Regions from separate parts of the Halomonas sp. 11-S5 genome, predicted to be linked through region 2. Evidence: riboswitches for the same ligand, from Rfam matches in the RefSeq annotation. Region 2 holds a riboswitch; the other holds the start of a gene.
The links. Region 2 has a riboswitch for thiamine pyrophosphate ahead of thiM (hydroxyethylthiazole kinase). Riboswitches for the same ligand answer to the same signal wherever they lie in the genome.

Region 1 (7,800 bases), on a different contig from region 2:
TCTTGGTGGCTTACCCAGCAACAACAATCCCTGGAGCCACCATGACCCCACCGATCAGCCGCTTTCCCGTCCCCGAATCGATTCAGGACCTGCCCACGGACGTGCGCGACGCCATGCTGGCGGTTCAGGAGAAGGCCGGTTTCGTGCCCAACGTCTTCTTGATGCTGGCTCATCGTCCGGCTGAGTTCCGTGCCTTCTTCGCCTACCACGATGCCCTGATGGAGCGCGAATCCGATACGCTCACCAAGGCCGAGAAGGAGATGATCGTGGTGGCCACCAGCGCCCGCAACCGCTGCCTCTACTGCGTGGTGGCCCACGGCGCCCTGGTGCGGATCTACAGCAAGGACCCACTGCTCGCCGACCAGGTAGCCATCAACCACCGCACCGCGCCGATCAGCGAGCGCCATCGCACCATGCTGGACTTCGCCCTCTACTGCGGCCTGGAGGTGGGAGAACTCACCGACGAGTGGGAGGCCCGCCTGAAGACGGCCGGGTTCACCCACGACGACATCTGGGACATCGGCGCCATCGCCGCCTTCTTCGGCCTCTCCAACCGGCTGGTCACCCTGACCGGCACGCCACCCAACGAGGAGTTCTACCTGATGGGGCGGGTGCCGCGGGAAAAGTAAGCAGAATTGGCCTCTATGGCCGCTCGAGCGTAGGCTCGAGACAGGCAGCATCGGGAGGCCACATGGCAGCGGAAAGAAAGGCATGGACGGATCAAGATCGGCTACTGGTGTTATCGCTCTACTGTCGGTTGACGTTTGGGCAGCTTCACCGGAGACGACCTGAAGTCATTCAGTTGGCCGAACGGATTGGGCGTTCGGCCAACTCCGTTGCGATGAAGCTTTCCAACTATGCGAGTCTCGATCCCGAAGTGTTGGCTCTGGGCAAGAAGGGGTTATCCGGCGCTTCCCAGCAGGATCGCATGCTGTGGCAACGTTTCATGGCCGAACCGGAAGCCGTGGCCAGCGAATGCGAGGAAGCGTGGTCGATAATCGCCAATGAGATGGATATAGCTGACGACGAGGTTGACTACACCGCACGGGACTCCGTGGGTATCCAGAAACGCCGGGTGGGACAGTCCTTATTTCGAAAGGCAGTGATGATTCGTTATGACGCCCGCTGCGTGATTACTGGACTGCGTCATGAAGACTTGCTGATCGCGAGTCACATCGTGCCCTGGCAGTGGCGTCCCGAATTTCGTCTCGACCCAGCCAACGGGCTCTGTCTCAATGCGCTCCATGATCGCGCCTTCGATAAGGGACTGTTGGCTATCGACGGTCAAGGCCGGATACGAATCTCTCCGGGGTTGGCTGAAGCAGGATTAAACGGGCAGCTCAAGAACCATCTAAGCGATCTAAATGGACAACCTTTAAACCTGGAGGCTTCGGTATTTCCCAGCCGCGACTATCTCGCCTGGCACTACCGAGAGTGCTTCCGGTGCTAAATGACACAGCTTTCTTTCAGCATCTATAGCGCTATGTTCAATGCCCGGGTGGATCCGTGGCAACATGTGCAAGTCGTTTATGACATGCACAGTACAGCGCCCCGGCGGCGTTACCACCGGGGCGCTGACTCATGGCAATGACTGGGCTCTGGGGTCACTCACTGCCGAGACTCAAGGCAACGAAGTAGGAGTTGCCGTCACGGTAGAGCCGCACTGGGATCGCCTGGCCTTCCGGCAGGTCGGCGACGATATCGGCCAGCTGTTCGGGGCTCTCCACCCGCTGCTGCCCGATGCTCACCAGCACATCGCCCGGGCGGATCCCGGCGGCTGCCGCGCGTCCGGCTGGGTCGACATCGGCAATGCGCACGCCATGGTCGATACCGAGCTGTTGGCGCTCGGCGTCGCTCAAGGGCTGTGCCGCGATGCCGAGACGGGCCGGTTCGCTCTCGTTGCCGGCCTGGTCGGCACCCGCGTCCGGCCACTCGCCAACCTCCAGGGTGATCGACTGCCGCTCGCCTTCACGCAGCACCAGCAGCTCGACCTCCTCGCCGGGGGCCACGCCGCCGATCAGCCTGGGGAGCGTGGAGGAGTGGTCGACCTCCTGGCCATTGGCTTCCAGGATGATGTCGCCCGCCTGGAGCCCGCCTTCTGCCGCCGGGCCGTCGGGGGCCAGGTCCGCGATCAGGGCGCCTTCGGCCTGGTCCAGTCCGAAGGCGCTTGCCAGGTCCCGGGAAACCGGCTGGATCCTGACGCCGAGCCAGCCGCGGCTGACGTAACCCTCATTGCGCAGCTGGTCGGCGACATCCATGGCCACATCGATCGGGATGGCGAAGGAGAGCCCCATGTACCCGCCGCTACGCGTCAGGATCTGGGAGTTGACGCCGATCACCTCCCCTTCCAGGTTGAACAGTGGCCCACCGGAGTTGCCCGGGTTGATGGCCACGTCGGTCTGGATGAAGGGCACATAGACATCCTGGGGCAGGGTGCGGTTGATGGCACTGATGATGCCGGCCGTCACGGAATGATCGAAGCCGAAGGGGGAGCCGATGGCGGCGACCCACTGGCCCACTTCAAGGTCTCCCGCCTCGCCCATGTCGAGGGTGGGAAGGTCGTCGGCCTCGACCTTGAGCACGGCGACATCGGTCTTGTCATCGGTGCCCACCAGCTCGGCCTCGAGTTCGCGCCGGTCGTTGAGGCGCACCAGGATCTCGTCGGCCCCCTTGACCACATGGGCATTGGTCATGATGTAGCCGTCTTCATCGAAGATGAAGCCCGAGCCCAGCGAGCGGCGCTCCTGGTTGCCCTGGCCCCGGCCGCCGCCGGGGGGCATGGGGATGCGGTCACCGAAGAAGTGCCGGAAGATCTCGGGTATCTCCTGGCCGCCGAACTGGCCGCTGGGGGGTGCCTGTCGCTCGACCGTTCGGGATGTCGAGATGTTGACGACGGACGGGGCGGCGTCCTCCACCAGTTGGGTGAAGTCCGGCAGGCGCTGTTGCGCCAGCGCGGGCTGGGAAGCGACAACGAGAAGTCCCAGCAGCACTAGCCAGGAAAGCGTGCGTGTCTTGACTGTCACGATGGGCTCCTGTGGCATCGGTTGGATGGTGTCATGGTCGGCAGCGGTACCCTCCGTGGGGGCCGTCATACGCCGATATCCTCGTCATACTCCTTCTCGGAGTGTGGCTTGACGGGCGAATCATCATTGCATTCGGGCTCGTGCATGAAGGTGCGGGTCGTCTCGACGCTGCCCAGGTCCTGAATGGTGCGTCGCCCGAGCAAGACCGGGTAGTTCATGTTGTCGCGATCCTCCAGGCTGAACTGCTCCTCACGAAGCGTCTCTCCCATGCAGATCGTCATCAGCACGACGGGCCGGCTCTCTTCCCCTCCGGCACCAACCACACGCAGGTCGCGAAACACCGGACGCTCGAAGGTCTTCGAGACGACATCGTCCGTCTCTTCATCCTCGACCTCGACGGTAAAGCGAACCCAGTCCTCTCCGTCGCGCTCGAACGTCTCGATCTCCTCGGCCTGCATCGATGATGTCAGGGCACCGGTATCCAGCTTCACCTTGACCTCCGTGCCCCACGGCTCGATGGTGGCCTTCTCGATCCAGCCATAGGTGGCGGTGTCGGCCGCCTGGGCGGCACTCCCCAGCAGTCCGGCGCCGAGCAAGGCCAGCAGTGTTCTCGGGATCGGTCTGTGCATGCGTTTCCTCCTTGACTACACGTGGGTGATATCGGTGATGCGAATGACAATGCGTCCATGGCCCATGGCCTCGTTCTGCGACCTTGCTTGTGGAGAAGGAGTTCCGTCATCGCCGAGAGGCGCCCCTCGAGAGAGACGTTTGGGGTGCGTTGCCGGGCGCGCCGGCAAGCCCACGGGAATCGGGCCCGGGTGGTCGCCAGGGGAAGGCGGCGCTATGATGTCCCTCGATCCCGTCGCTATCGGCCAGCCAGGCCACGATGCGAGGCGCGATCCCACCATCCATTCACTTGTCGCCAGGGGAGTCCCGCTGCCGCACGCGTCGGCCGGGGCTGAGAGAGCGCATGGCGCTGACCCTGGAACCTGATCCGGTTCATACCGGCGGAGGAAGTGCGACATGCCTTACCTGACGTCTGCCGTGCTCGGCGCGGCGCTGCTGTGCTTTGCTTTCCTGGGCCTGCGGGCCCGCCGGGCCGATGGCCCCCTTGACGACTATGTCACCGCGCGCAACTCCCAGGGCGCCCAGTCGCTGGGCCTCTCCTTCCTGGCCTCGGGGATGGGCGCCTGGATCCTCTTCGCGCCGCCCGAGATCGGCGCCTTCGTTGGCCCCTTGGCACTGGCCGGCTATGCCATCGGCTCGGCGCTGCCGTTCATCGTGCTGGGGCTCTACGGCCCTGTGATCCGGCGCCACCTGCCGGAGGGGCGCAGCATCGGCGAGTTCGCCGAGGCCTGCTATGGTGCCGGGGTACGGCGCTGGGTATCGCTGGTCTCGGTGCTCTACATGGCCTGCTTCCTGGCCGCGGAGCTCACCGCCATCGGGGCCATCACCGCGCTGCTCTCGGATGTGCCGCCGGCGCTGGTGGTCATCGGCGTGGCGGTCGCCACGCTACTCTACACGGCGGTGGGCGGCCTGCGGGCGAGCCTGGCCACCGACCGCTGGCAGGCCTGGCTGCTGGTCGCGCTGCTGGCGGTGGTTGGCGGCGTGGCGCTGATGCGCCTGCCCGAAATGCCGGTGGACGCCACGCTGCCCTCTATTCCCACCGGCAGCGCCCTCGCCGTGGCGCTGACCCTGGTAATCGCGGTGACCGCGGCGAACCTCTTCCACCAGGGCTACTGGCAGCGGGTCTGGGCGGCGCGGGACGACCGCGCCCTGGGGCGCGGCGCCTGGCTGGGCGGCGGCATCACCGTGCTGGTGGTGATGGCGGTCGGCGGCCTCGGCACGCTGGCGGCCATGGCCGGCGTGGCGTTGGGCGAGCCGCCGATCCCCTTCTTCGCGCTGCTCGCACAGGCGCCGGGCTGGCTGGCCCTGCCGGCGCTGGTGCTGGCGGTCACCCTGGTCGCCTCCAGCGTGGATACCCTCCAGAACGGCCTCGCCTCGCTGGTGGTGGCGGGCTCCGGCCGGCGTGGGCTCTCCCTCGGCGCGGCCCGCTGGGTCACGGTGGCGCTGATGGTGCCGGTGGTGATCGTGGCGCTGCAGGGGCTCTCGGTGCTGCGGCTGTTCCTGATCGCCGACCTGCTCTGCGCGGCCATCGTGGTGCCGGTGCTGCTGGGTCTCTGGTCGCGGATGAGCGCCACGGCCGCGGTGGCCGGCGGCGTGGCGGGCATGCTCGGCGCCATCCTGCCGGGCTGGGTGGCCCAGGGCAGCCTCGCGGCGGGCGTGCTGGCGGCCAGCTTCCCCGGCAGCATCCCGACCCTGCCGCCGTTCCTGGGGGCGCTGGTGGCCTCCACCCTGGTCAGCCTGCTGGTCGCCGGGCTCCGGCTGGCGGGGAGGGGGCGTCCGGCCTGAGCGGTTGCCAGGCCGCGCCAGGAAGGCCACTCTCTGGGGATCCATTATGATCGATCAGAGGAGGCCCCCATGAGCGATATCCCGAAGGATCCCCGTCGCCGCCACTCCGCCCCGGTGGTGGACGGGGTCGGCAAGTCCGCCAGCCGCGCGATGCTCCGGGCGGTGGGCTTCACCGACAGCGACTTCGCCAAGCCCCAGGTGGGCATCGCCTCCACCTGGAGCAACCTCACCCCCTGCAACAGCCATATCGACGAGCTGGCCCGCCGGGCCAGCGACGGCGCCGATGCGGCCGGCGGCAAGGGGGTGATCTTCAACACCATCACCATCTCCGACGGCATCGCCAACGGCACCGAGGGCATGAAGTACTCGCTGGTGTCGCGGGAGGTGATCGCCGACTCCATCGAGACGGTGGCCGGCTGCGAGGGCTTCGACGGCCTGGTGGCCATCGGCGGCTGCGACAAGAACATGCCGGGCTGCCTGATGGGCCTGGCGAGGCTCGATCGCCCCAGCGTCTTCGTCTACGGCGGGACCATCCTGCCCGGCGAAGGCCACACCGACATCGTCTCGGTGTTCGAGGCCATGGGCGCCTACAGCCGCGGCGACCTGGACCTGATCGAGGTGAAGCAGATCGAGGAGACGGCGATTCCCGGCCCCGGCTCCTGCGGGGGCATGTACACCGCCAACACCATGGCCTCGGCCATCGAGGCGCTGGGCATGAGCCTGCCGGGCAGCTCGGCGCAGAATGCCGTCTCCCGGGACAAGCGAGAGGACTGTGAGGCCGCCGGTGCGGCGGTACTCACGCTGCTCGAGCGCGACATCAAGCCCTCCGACATCATGACCCGCCAGGCCTTCGAGAACGCCATCACCATGGTGATCGCCCTGGGCGGTTCCACCAATGCGGTGCTGCACCTGATCGGCATGGCCAGCACCATCGGCGTCGCGCTCTCCCTTGAGGATTTCACCACCATCGGCAAGCGCGTGCCGGTGGTGGCCGACCTGCGGCCCAGCGGCCACTACATGATGAGCGAGCTGGTGGCGATCGGCGGCATCCAGCCGCTGATGAAGACCCTGCTCGACGCCGGTCTGCTGCACGGCGACTGCCTGACCGTGACCGGCCAGACGCTGGCCGAGAACCTGGCCGATGTCGCCCCCTATCCCGATGACCAGCAGATCATCGCGGCGCTGGATCGGCCCGTGAAGGCCGAGAGCCACCTGCGCATCCTCTACGGCAACCTTGCGCCGGAAGGGGCGGTGGCCAAGATCACCGGCAAGGAGGGAACGCACTTTGCAGGCTCCGCCCGGGTTTTCGGCTCCGAGGAGGAGGCCCAGGCGCGCATCAACGACGGCACCGTGGTGGCCGGCGACGTGGTGGTGATCCGCTACGAGGGACCCAAGGGCGGCCCCGGCATGCGCGAGATGCTCACGCCCACCTCGGCGATCATGGGCCGGGGGCTCGGCAGCGAGGTGGCACTGATCACCGACGGGCGCTTCTCCGGCGGCAGCCACGGCTTCGTGGTGGGCCACGTGACCCCCGAGGCCTTCGACGGCGGCCCCCTGGCGCTGGTGGAGGATGGCGACCTGATCACCCTCGATGCCGAGGCCGATACCATCGACGTCGACCTGCCTGACGAGGAGCTGATGCGCCGTCGTGCGGCCTGGCGCCAGCCCGAACCGCGTTATGCGCGGGGGGTGTTGGCCAAGTACGCGCGAACGGTGAGCTCGGCCTCCACCGGGGCGGTGACCGATCTGCCGGAGTGATGCTCCCCTGCTTCTGCTGCCTCCCCGTCCGCGGCCTGCGTCGTTTTGCCGCGGTGTCCCGTCAGGCACCGTGTGGCCCCGGCACGGCCGTGCGGTGCCCTCCTGTCGTTGGTTGACCTTCATCACCCCCGGGCACCGAGGCCGGCGGCTTGGACTATCCTGTGTCAAGACGGGCTCGCTTCGAATGGCGACGGAGCCTGCCGAGGTGTTCGAGGACCTGGCCTGGCCTCGAGCATGCGGTTGATCACACTTGGTCGATGACAGGGAGACGCGCCATGACCCAGGACGGCAAGCCAACCCCCGACGCGGAACGTGACCTCGCCTCGCGTTTCCCCACCGCCTACACCATCCTCTTCGGCCTGATCATCCTCGTCGCCGCCCTGACCTGGATCATCCCGGCCGGACAGTACGACCGGGCCATGAACGAGGAGGTCGGCCGCGAGGTGGCCGTGCCCGGCACCTACCAGACGGTGGAGTCCAACCCGCAGGGGTTCGTCGAGGTCATGCTGGCCCCCACCGCCGGCTTCTACGACCCGGACAGCTATGCCGCCAACGCCATCGATGTGGCGCTGTTCATCCTGTTCCTCGGCGGGTTCCTGGGCGTCAT
Region 2 (7,800 bases):
CCGCTGGCGTCGGTAACGTAATAGGCCAGGTAGGCGCCATTGCCGCCGTAACGATTCAGCTGAGTGGTGAACGTCACTGGTGCCGCCGAGGCGATTGCCGGAAAGGTCAGCGCAGCGGCCAGCGTGAGGGGGACGAGGATCGATTTCATCGTGTCTTCTCCTTGCGGTTCGCGACCACAGTCATTGCCTCGGCCTTACTTGGTGTTCACCTTCGGGGTCGAGCCCGGCGTGAACAGGCCGTTGTCCGGGGGCGCGGTAGTGCCGGCGGGGGCGGGTCCGGCGGTGGCGCCGTCGTCGTCCTCCTCGTCCTCGTCCTCGTCCTCGTAGCCCTCGTCGTCGTAGCGTCTGCGGTTATCGGTATCGCGCTCCATGCCCACGCCGGGGCCTCCCGCCGGCCCAGTAAACTCCGCCTGGCTGACCGCACCGTCTCCGTCCCGGTCGAGCCACTGGACGCTGCGCTCGGCACGTATGCGCATCAGCAGCGCCTGGATCTCGTCGACGTCGAGCTGGCCGTCGCCGTTGGCGTCCGCCTCGGAGAAGCGGGCCGTGACCCGTTCCCCGGACGCCGAAGCCTGCATGGGCGGGGCGGCACCATCCCCCGAACCCCGATCCGGACCGGCATTGGCCAAGCCCGCAACGGCGGCGGTGAGAACAGTGGCACCAATCAAGAGCTTGCCTTGATACATGGGTTTTCTCCCGTAATTGCTGCGAGGATTGCGGCCGCGGCGGACCGCGACCTCGCAGACGATTGTGATCACGGGTGGTGGAGGGAATATGGGCGAATCGGGGAGAGAGTATGAACGTCGCGGCGGAGGGCCTTAGTCCACGGCCTCGAGACGGTAACCGACGCCGTACACCGAGCGGATCAGCTCCTGGTCGCCGCGGATCGCCGCCATTTTTCGCCGGAGGTTCTTGACGTGGGTGTCCACCGTCCGGTCGGTGACCACGCGGTGGTCGTCGTAGAGGTGATCGAGGAGCTGGTCCCTCGAGAACACCCGGCCGTGGTGCGCTGCCAGGCTGGCGAGCAGCCGGAACTCCACCGGCGTCAGCGACAGGGGCTCGCCGTCGAGGCTGGCGCGGTAGCCGGCCTCGTCCACCACGAGCCCACGGCCCGTATCGGCGCCCGGGTCCGTGCGGCTCCGGCGCAGGATGGCCTTCACCCGCGCCACCACCTCCCGCGGGCTGAACGGCTTGCAGATGTAGTCGTCGGCACCGAGCTCCAGGCCGAGGAGGCGGTCGATCTCTTCCACCCGGGCGGTGACCATGACCACGGGTACCTCGCTGAAGCCGCGGATCTCACGGCACACGCTCATGCCATCCTCGCCGGGGAGCATGAGGTCGAGGAGCACCAGGTCGGGCCGATTCCGGCGAACCCAGGGCACGACGTCGCGGCCGTCATCGAGTAGGTGCGGCTCATAGTCCGCCCTGCGCAGGTAGTCGGCCAGCAGCCCCGCCAGCCGGGGCTCGTCTTCCACGATGAGGATGCGTGCACTCATGCCCCGGATACCCTCCCCGTTTGTCGTGCCCCGTTGACCCGGTCCGCCATCGGCAGCGTCAGGCGTATGCCAACGCCGCCGATGGGCGAGGGGTACGCCTCGATCCAGCCACCATGGGCCTCGGCGATGTTGCGGCATATCGCAAGGCCGAGGCCCGCGCCGCCGCTGGAACGGCTGCGCGAGCCCTCCACCCGGTAGAGCCGCTCGAACAACCGCTCCAGGGCCTCGGCGGGCACACCCGGTGCGGAGTCCTCCAGCCGCAGCACGGCCTCCCCGTCCCGGGTGGTGAGCGACAGCCGCACCTCGCCATCGCGGTCGGTATAACACAGGCTGTTGTGCAGCAGGTTGCCCAGGAGCTGGTTGACGCGGCCGCGATCGGCGGTGACCGTCACCGGCACGCCAGGCACCTCCAGGGCCAGAGCCAGGCCGGCGTCCGCCATCCTCGAGCGCCACTGCTCGGCGCCCGCCCGCACCAGCGCGGCGAGATCCAGTCCCTCCATGCGGTAGTTCAAGGCACCGGCATCGGAGAGGGAGAGCTCGTAGAGGTCGTCGACGAGCTTGCTCAGGGTCGCGACGCTGCCCTGCAGGCCGGTCAGCGACTCCCGGGTGAGCGGACGCACCCCGTCCTCCATGGCCTCCAGCTCGGCGCGCAGCACCGACAGCGGCGTGCGCAGCTCGTGGGAGATGTCCGCCATGAATGCGCGGCGCAGGCGCTCGTTGCGTTCCAGGGTCTCGGCGAGGCGGTTAAAGTCGTTTGCCAGCTGGCCGAGCTCGTCACGGCGTGACTCGTCCACCCGGGTGTCGAATCGCCCGGCGGTGAGTGCCAGGGTGGCACCGGCGAGGCGGCGTACCGGCGCGAGGAATCCCCGGGCGAGCAGGAGGCTGACCACCGTGGCGAGCACCACGACGACCAGCGCGGTCATCCAGGCGGCGTCGAACTGTTTCTCCTGGAAACGCAGGGCGAGGTCGTCGGTGATACGCCCCGGCGGGCGGTAGACCAGCCAGCCCACGGTTGCGCCGTCCACCACGACCGAACGCGACTCCGTCTGGCCCGACACCACCTTCGGCCCGGCCACGTGCCGCCGGTCGGCGTCCAGCAGGGCGGGGCCGAAACGGACCGGGCCCTGCATGGACGGCACGTCCCCGGCAGGGCCGGTAAACAGGTGCCGGGAGCCGTCGCTTTCGTGGTCGTCGTCATCGTCGTCGTCCCCGCCATCCCGTTCCCGGTGTTCGCCCTCGTCGCGCTCGCGGTGATCGGCCTCCGCCTCTCGCTGGCGCCACAGCGCCTCCCGGAGCAGGCGCTGCCAGCGCCCGCCCTCGGATAGATTTTCCCAGTCCCCGGCCTCGCGATAGTAATCGGCAAGCACCGACGCCAGCGTGTCGATGCGCTCGCCCTCGCGCTCGCGGACGTAGTCGAGGAAATCGCTGCGAAAGGTCACCTGTACCGCGAAGGTCATGAGCACGACCACGCACAGCGTGACGCCCAGAATGGCGAGAAACAGCTTCGCAGTGATACCCGGTCGCCTCATGAACCCCTTCCAGTCACCTGTGCCTTGCCCATTGTCATGGCAGGCCGACTCACGAGCGCCAAGTATCCCGCGCGGAGTGCGCGACGCAAGCGCGATGGCGCCGACTCCCCGGTATCTTCATATTCCACCCACTATCGCCTCGCACCATTGCGAGTGAACCGACACGACCAAGGAGGCGTCCCCATGCAACTGCGCGATACACCGATCGATTACGGCACCATCAACCTCTGGCTCCACTGGCTCACAGCGGTGGCCACACCGCCGATTTCTCCGGGCTCTTTTCTCTGCCACCGCTAGTCGGGGACGACACCACGAGAGCCGGCTCACCGCGGAGGCGCATCCGGCGTGACGATGGTGCCCTCGCCATGCCCGGTGCGCGGGTGCTTATCGAGCCTACGGGGTCAGATGGATAGCCGGTATCGTGCGGTCAACGATCACGCCAGTCTGCGATGAACCCGCTTTCCTTCCGGCTTCCACCTGCTGGCCTAACCCCGGGCCTTTACAGCCAGGGAGCGGGCAGGGATAGTGGGGACTGACGACAGGGGCGCCGCGGCGACATCGCCACGGCTGAGACGCACCCTCGGAACCTGACCCGGATAATGCCGGCGGAGGGAGTCGTGCGGCCCCGGCCCTGCCGCCGCGCCGCACCTCCCGCGCCGGGGAGGCCCCATGCTTGCCATCGATCCCGCCGCGCACCTGGCCCGGGTGCGCGAGACCAGCCCGCTGGTCCACAACATCACCAATCATGTCGCCATGAACAGCATGGCCAACGTGCTGCTGGCCATCGGCGCCTCGCCGGCCATGGTCCATGCTCGCGAGGAGGCCGCCGAGTTCACCGCGCTGGCCGGCGCCCTGACGATCAACATCGGCACCCTCTCGCCCCACTGGGTCGAGGCCATGGAGGCCTCCGCCCTGGCCGCCGGGGAGACGGGGCGGCCCTGGGTGCTGGACCCGGTGGCAGTGGGCGCCACGCGCTATCGCCGCGAGACCGGCGCGCGACTGCTGGCGCTCGCACCGGACGTGATCCGCGGCAACGCCTCGGAAATCATCGCCCTGGCGGGGCAGGCCGGCGGCGGGCGGGGCGTGGACAGCACCGACCCGGCCGAAGCGGCCCTCGACGCCGCCCACCGGCTGGCCCGCCAGACGGATGGCGTGGTCGCGGTGACCGGCGAGGTGGATCTGGTCACCGACGGCCGGCGGATCGCCCGCCTGCGGGGCGGCCACCCGCTGATGCCCAGGGTCACCACCCTGGGCTGTGCGCTGACCGGCGTGGTGGCGGCCTTCCTGGCTGGCGCCGATGATACCTTCGAGGCGACGGTGGCGGCGCTGGCCTGCTACGCCGTGGCCGGCGAACTGGCCGGCGAGGTGGCGCGAGGCCCGGGAAGCTTCGCCGTGGCCTTCCTCGATGCCCTCTATCACCTGGATGCAGAGGCCCTGGCCGAACGGACTCGACTGGAGGTTCACGATGCGCCTTGATCTCTCGCTCTACCTGGTCACCGACCGCGAGCTCTGCGCGGGCTCGGGACTGGAGGAGACCGTGGTGGCGGCAGTGCGTGGCGGCGTGACACTAGTGCAGCTACGCGACAAGCATGCCAGCGACGCCGAGCTGGTCGACCAGGCGCACCGCCTCAAGGCGGCGCTTTCCGGCAGCGGCGTGCCACTGATCATCAATGACCGGCTGGAGGTGGCCCTGGCAGCCGGTGCCGACGGCCTGCACCTCGGCCAGGACGACGGCGACGTGGCCGAGGCCCGCGCCGCCCTGGGCCCGGAGGCGATTCTCGGGCTCTCGGTACAGACCCATGACCAGCTCGCCCGCCTCGACCCGGCGGCGCTGGACTACCTGGGGCTGGGCCCGGTGTTCGCCACCCCCAGCAAGCACGACCACGCCACACCGCTGGGCTTCGACGGCCTGGCCGTCCTGGTGGCCGAAAGCCCCCTGCCGAGCGTGGCCATCGGCGGGCTCAAGGCCGAGCACCTGGCCGCGACGCACCGGGCCGGCGCCCACGGCCTGGCGGTGATCTCGGCGATCTGCGGCAGCCCCGACCCCGAAGCCGCCGCGCGGGCCTTTGCACGGCCGCCTCGCCACTGACCACCCAAGACGCCGTCACCGCGGCAAGCGCGGTGACGGCGTGGATCGGGGCAGGTCGAGATCAGGCGTCCGAGCGCGGATGCCCCGGGTGTCGGTGGTAGCCGTGCAGCATGCCGGCGATGAGATTGTCGCCTCGCTTGCGGCTCTCGAGGAGCGCTCCGAGGACATGCAGCGGGATGAGGACGAGGATGGCGTTGGCCATCAGCTCGTGGGCCTCCTCGACCCACTCGACGCCCCAGAAGAGATCGGTCTCCTCCATCATGTAGCCGGTAGCGCCCAGCCCCAGCAACAGGGCCAGCAGCGTCAGCATCATCACCGCCCCCAGCGGGGTATGGGTGATACCGGGCGACGACGAGGCCGTGTCGACATTCCCTTTGGGCGGCTGGCGCAGCGAGGCCCGCAGGCGGCGACGCGTCGGCCAGAAACTCGCCCAACGCGCCGACCAGGGGCCAACGAACCCCCACAGGATGCGCACGCCGATCAACGCCACCACGCCATAGCCGATCCACTGGTGCCAGGTCTCACCGGTTTCGGTCAGGAAGTAGTTGGCCAGGAAGCCGGCCACCAGTGACCAATGGATGACTCTGACCAACGGGTCCCAGACGCGGACCCGTGGGCTGCTCGCATTGCCGGTCATGGCCTGGCCTCCGCTCAGTCGACTTCCTTCTTGACGATATCGCCGTTGACGGGGTTGAAGTAGATCTCGACCCGACGCTCCTGGTCATCCCAGCCGTAGATCTCGTAGCAGCTGCCGGTGGTCTTGAACGTCTTGACCTTGTAGCCCGCGTCGGCCACCTGCTGCTTCATCTGGTCTTGGCTCATCCACTCGCTCTCGGGCGCGTCGGTACAGTTCGGCCCGGCCAGGGCAGAGACGCTTGCCGCCAGCAGGCTGGATGCCACGATGCCCTTGAGTACAGTGCGCTTCATTGGAAAACCTCCAGAAAGTCAGTGACAGACGACCACCTGACCGTCGGCCGGTGGCAGTTCCCGACGGCAGCCGCCGGAAGGGAACAGGGTCATCATGGTCAGCCAGACTTACGAAAGACTTAACGCCGTGGAAAAACTTCACCGGTGGGGTCGACGGGGGGCAGACGGCGGCGTCTCAGGAGGTCGGCCGGCGCTTCAGGGTGGTGCGCCGCTCGTGGTAGGCGATCGACAGGCCACTGACGATGATCAGTGCGCTGCCGACGAACACCCAGAAATCCGGCATCTCGCCCCAGAACCACCAGCCCAGCAGCACCGCCCAGAGCATCGCAGTGTAGTCGAAGGGGGCAGCGATGGCCGCCGGAGCATGGCGGAAGGCCAGGGTGATGAAGGCGGTGGCCCCGACGCCGAAGAGCCCCGACCCCGCGAAGGCCAGCCAGTGCCAGGGATGGGGTGTCTGCCACACCCAGGGCAGCGTCAGGGCGGTCATCACGAAGGGCACCAGGGTCATGTAGAAGACCATGGCCCAGAGGTGCTCGGTACCGCCCCAGCGCCGTGCGGTGATCATCATCAGCGCATAGAAGACCGCCGCCCCGATCAGCGCCAGGGCGCCGGGGTCGAAGGCCTCGCCGCCGGGACGCACCACGATCAGCACCCCGGCGAAGCCCACCAGCGAGGCCGCCAGCACCGGCCCCGCGATGCGCTCGCCGAGCAGCGGCACCGAGAGCAGGGTGACAAACAGCGGCGCCACGAAGGCGATGGCGGTGGCCTCGGCCAGCGGCAGCAGGGTCAGGCCCAGCACGAAGCAGAACATGGTGCCGGTGTAGATCAGCCCGCGCAGCAGGTGGATCCCGGGGCGTCGGGTACGCAGCTTGCGCAGGCCGCCGCCGAAGTGGGCCAGCGCGGCGATCAGCGGCAGCGAGACCAGGGTACGGAAGAAGATGATCTGCAGCGGCGAGTGGACCTCGCCCAGCCACTTGGCGATGGCGTCGCCGATGGCCAGGCAGAGCACGCCCAGGCACATGAAGCCGATGCCCTTGAATGACGGTGACATGCCGCCTGCCCTCCCCTGGCCGAACCCCAAAAAGCCACCCCGCCGGCCTGAGGGCCGGCGGGGTGGGAAATCACTACGCTAGTCGGTGACGTGCCGTAGAGCAAGCCCTCAGAGGCTGGCCTGGACCACCATGCACTCCATGCCCTGGGCCACCAGGCGACGACAGGCGGTATGGGCCTGGCCCTCGTCCATGTCCACCAGGCGGGCACGGTAGACGCCGGCCTTCCCGGCATTGGCCACGGCGACCCGGGCGTCGGTCAGCTCGCTGGCCAGCTGACTGGCGGCGCGGGACGCCAAGGTACGGGCATGGCCGGCATCGCTGAAGGCGCCGACCTGCACGCCCCAGCTCCCTCGCTGGACGGCGCCCCCGCGGACAGGATCCGCCGATGCACGGGTGCTGGCCATCAACTCGCGGATGGGATCGTCGGCCGAACCCTGCGCCAGGCCCGCGCTCGCACCGGCAACCGGCGTCTCGATACGAGCCACCCGCGATGCCGTCACCTGCCTCGTGGCGCTCCCTGTCGCCGTCGGTGCCTCCACCGGGGCCGGCGGGAAGGCCGAGGCCACGGAGGGCGAGGCGGCGGAGGGCGAGGCGGCGCCCGGGGACGGTGCGCCGAGGCTGGCCAGGCGGACCCGATCGCCCACTGGCTGGCCCGGCGCCTGGGGCTCGCCCGGCATCAGCCGGCCACCGGAGATGTCCGTACTGGC

Region 1: another riboswitch for thiamine pyrophosphate. It lies ahead of OP497_RS15825 (sodium:solute symporter); the one in region 2 lies ahead of thiM (hydroxyethylthiazole kinase).

Annotation. Positions count from the first base shown of each region.
Region 1 is NZ_JARANW010000031.1:7,561-15,360, forward strand. Features, by position in the region: gene OP497_RS15805 (peroxidase-related enzyme) at 42-629, shown strand; gene OP497_RS15810 (HNH endonuclease) at 692-1,450, shown strand; gene OP497_RS15815 (DegQ family serine endoprotease) at 1,605-3,023, opposite strand; gene OP497_RS15820 (ATP-dependent zinc protease) at 3,089-3,652, opposite strand; TPP riboswitch at 3,938-4,057, shown strand; gene OP497_RS15825 (sodium:solute symporter) at 4,047-5,435, shown strand; gene ilvD (dihydroxy-acid dehydratase) at 5,505-7,193, shown strand; gene OP497_RS15835 (YfcC family protein) at 7,469-7,800, shown strand, end outside.
Region 2 is NZ_JARANW010000004.1:187,177-194,976, reverse strand. Features, by position in the region: gene OP497_RS05205 (DUF2271 domain-containing protein) at 1-149, opposite strand, end outside; gene OP497_RS05200 (hypothetical protein) at 195-686, opposite strand; gene OP497_RS05195 (response regulator) at 819-1,496, opposite strand; gene OP497_RS05190 (ATP-binding protein) at 1,493-3,025, opposite strand; TPP riboswitch at 3,556-3,656, shown strand; gene thiM (hydroxyethylthiazole kinase) at 3,695-4,501, shown strand; gene thiE (thiamine phosphate synthase) at 4,491-5,114, shown strand; gene OP497_RS05175 (cytochrome b/b6 domain-containing protein) at 5,176-5,751, opposite strand; gene OP497_RS05170 (PepSY domain-containing protein) at 5,766-6,041, opposite strand; gene OP497_RS05165 (DMT family transporter) at 6,217-7,092, opposite strand; gene OP497_RS05160 (D-alanyl-D-alanine carboxypeptidase) at 7,201-7,800, opposite strand, start outside.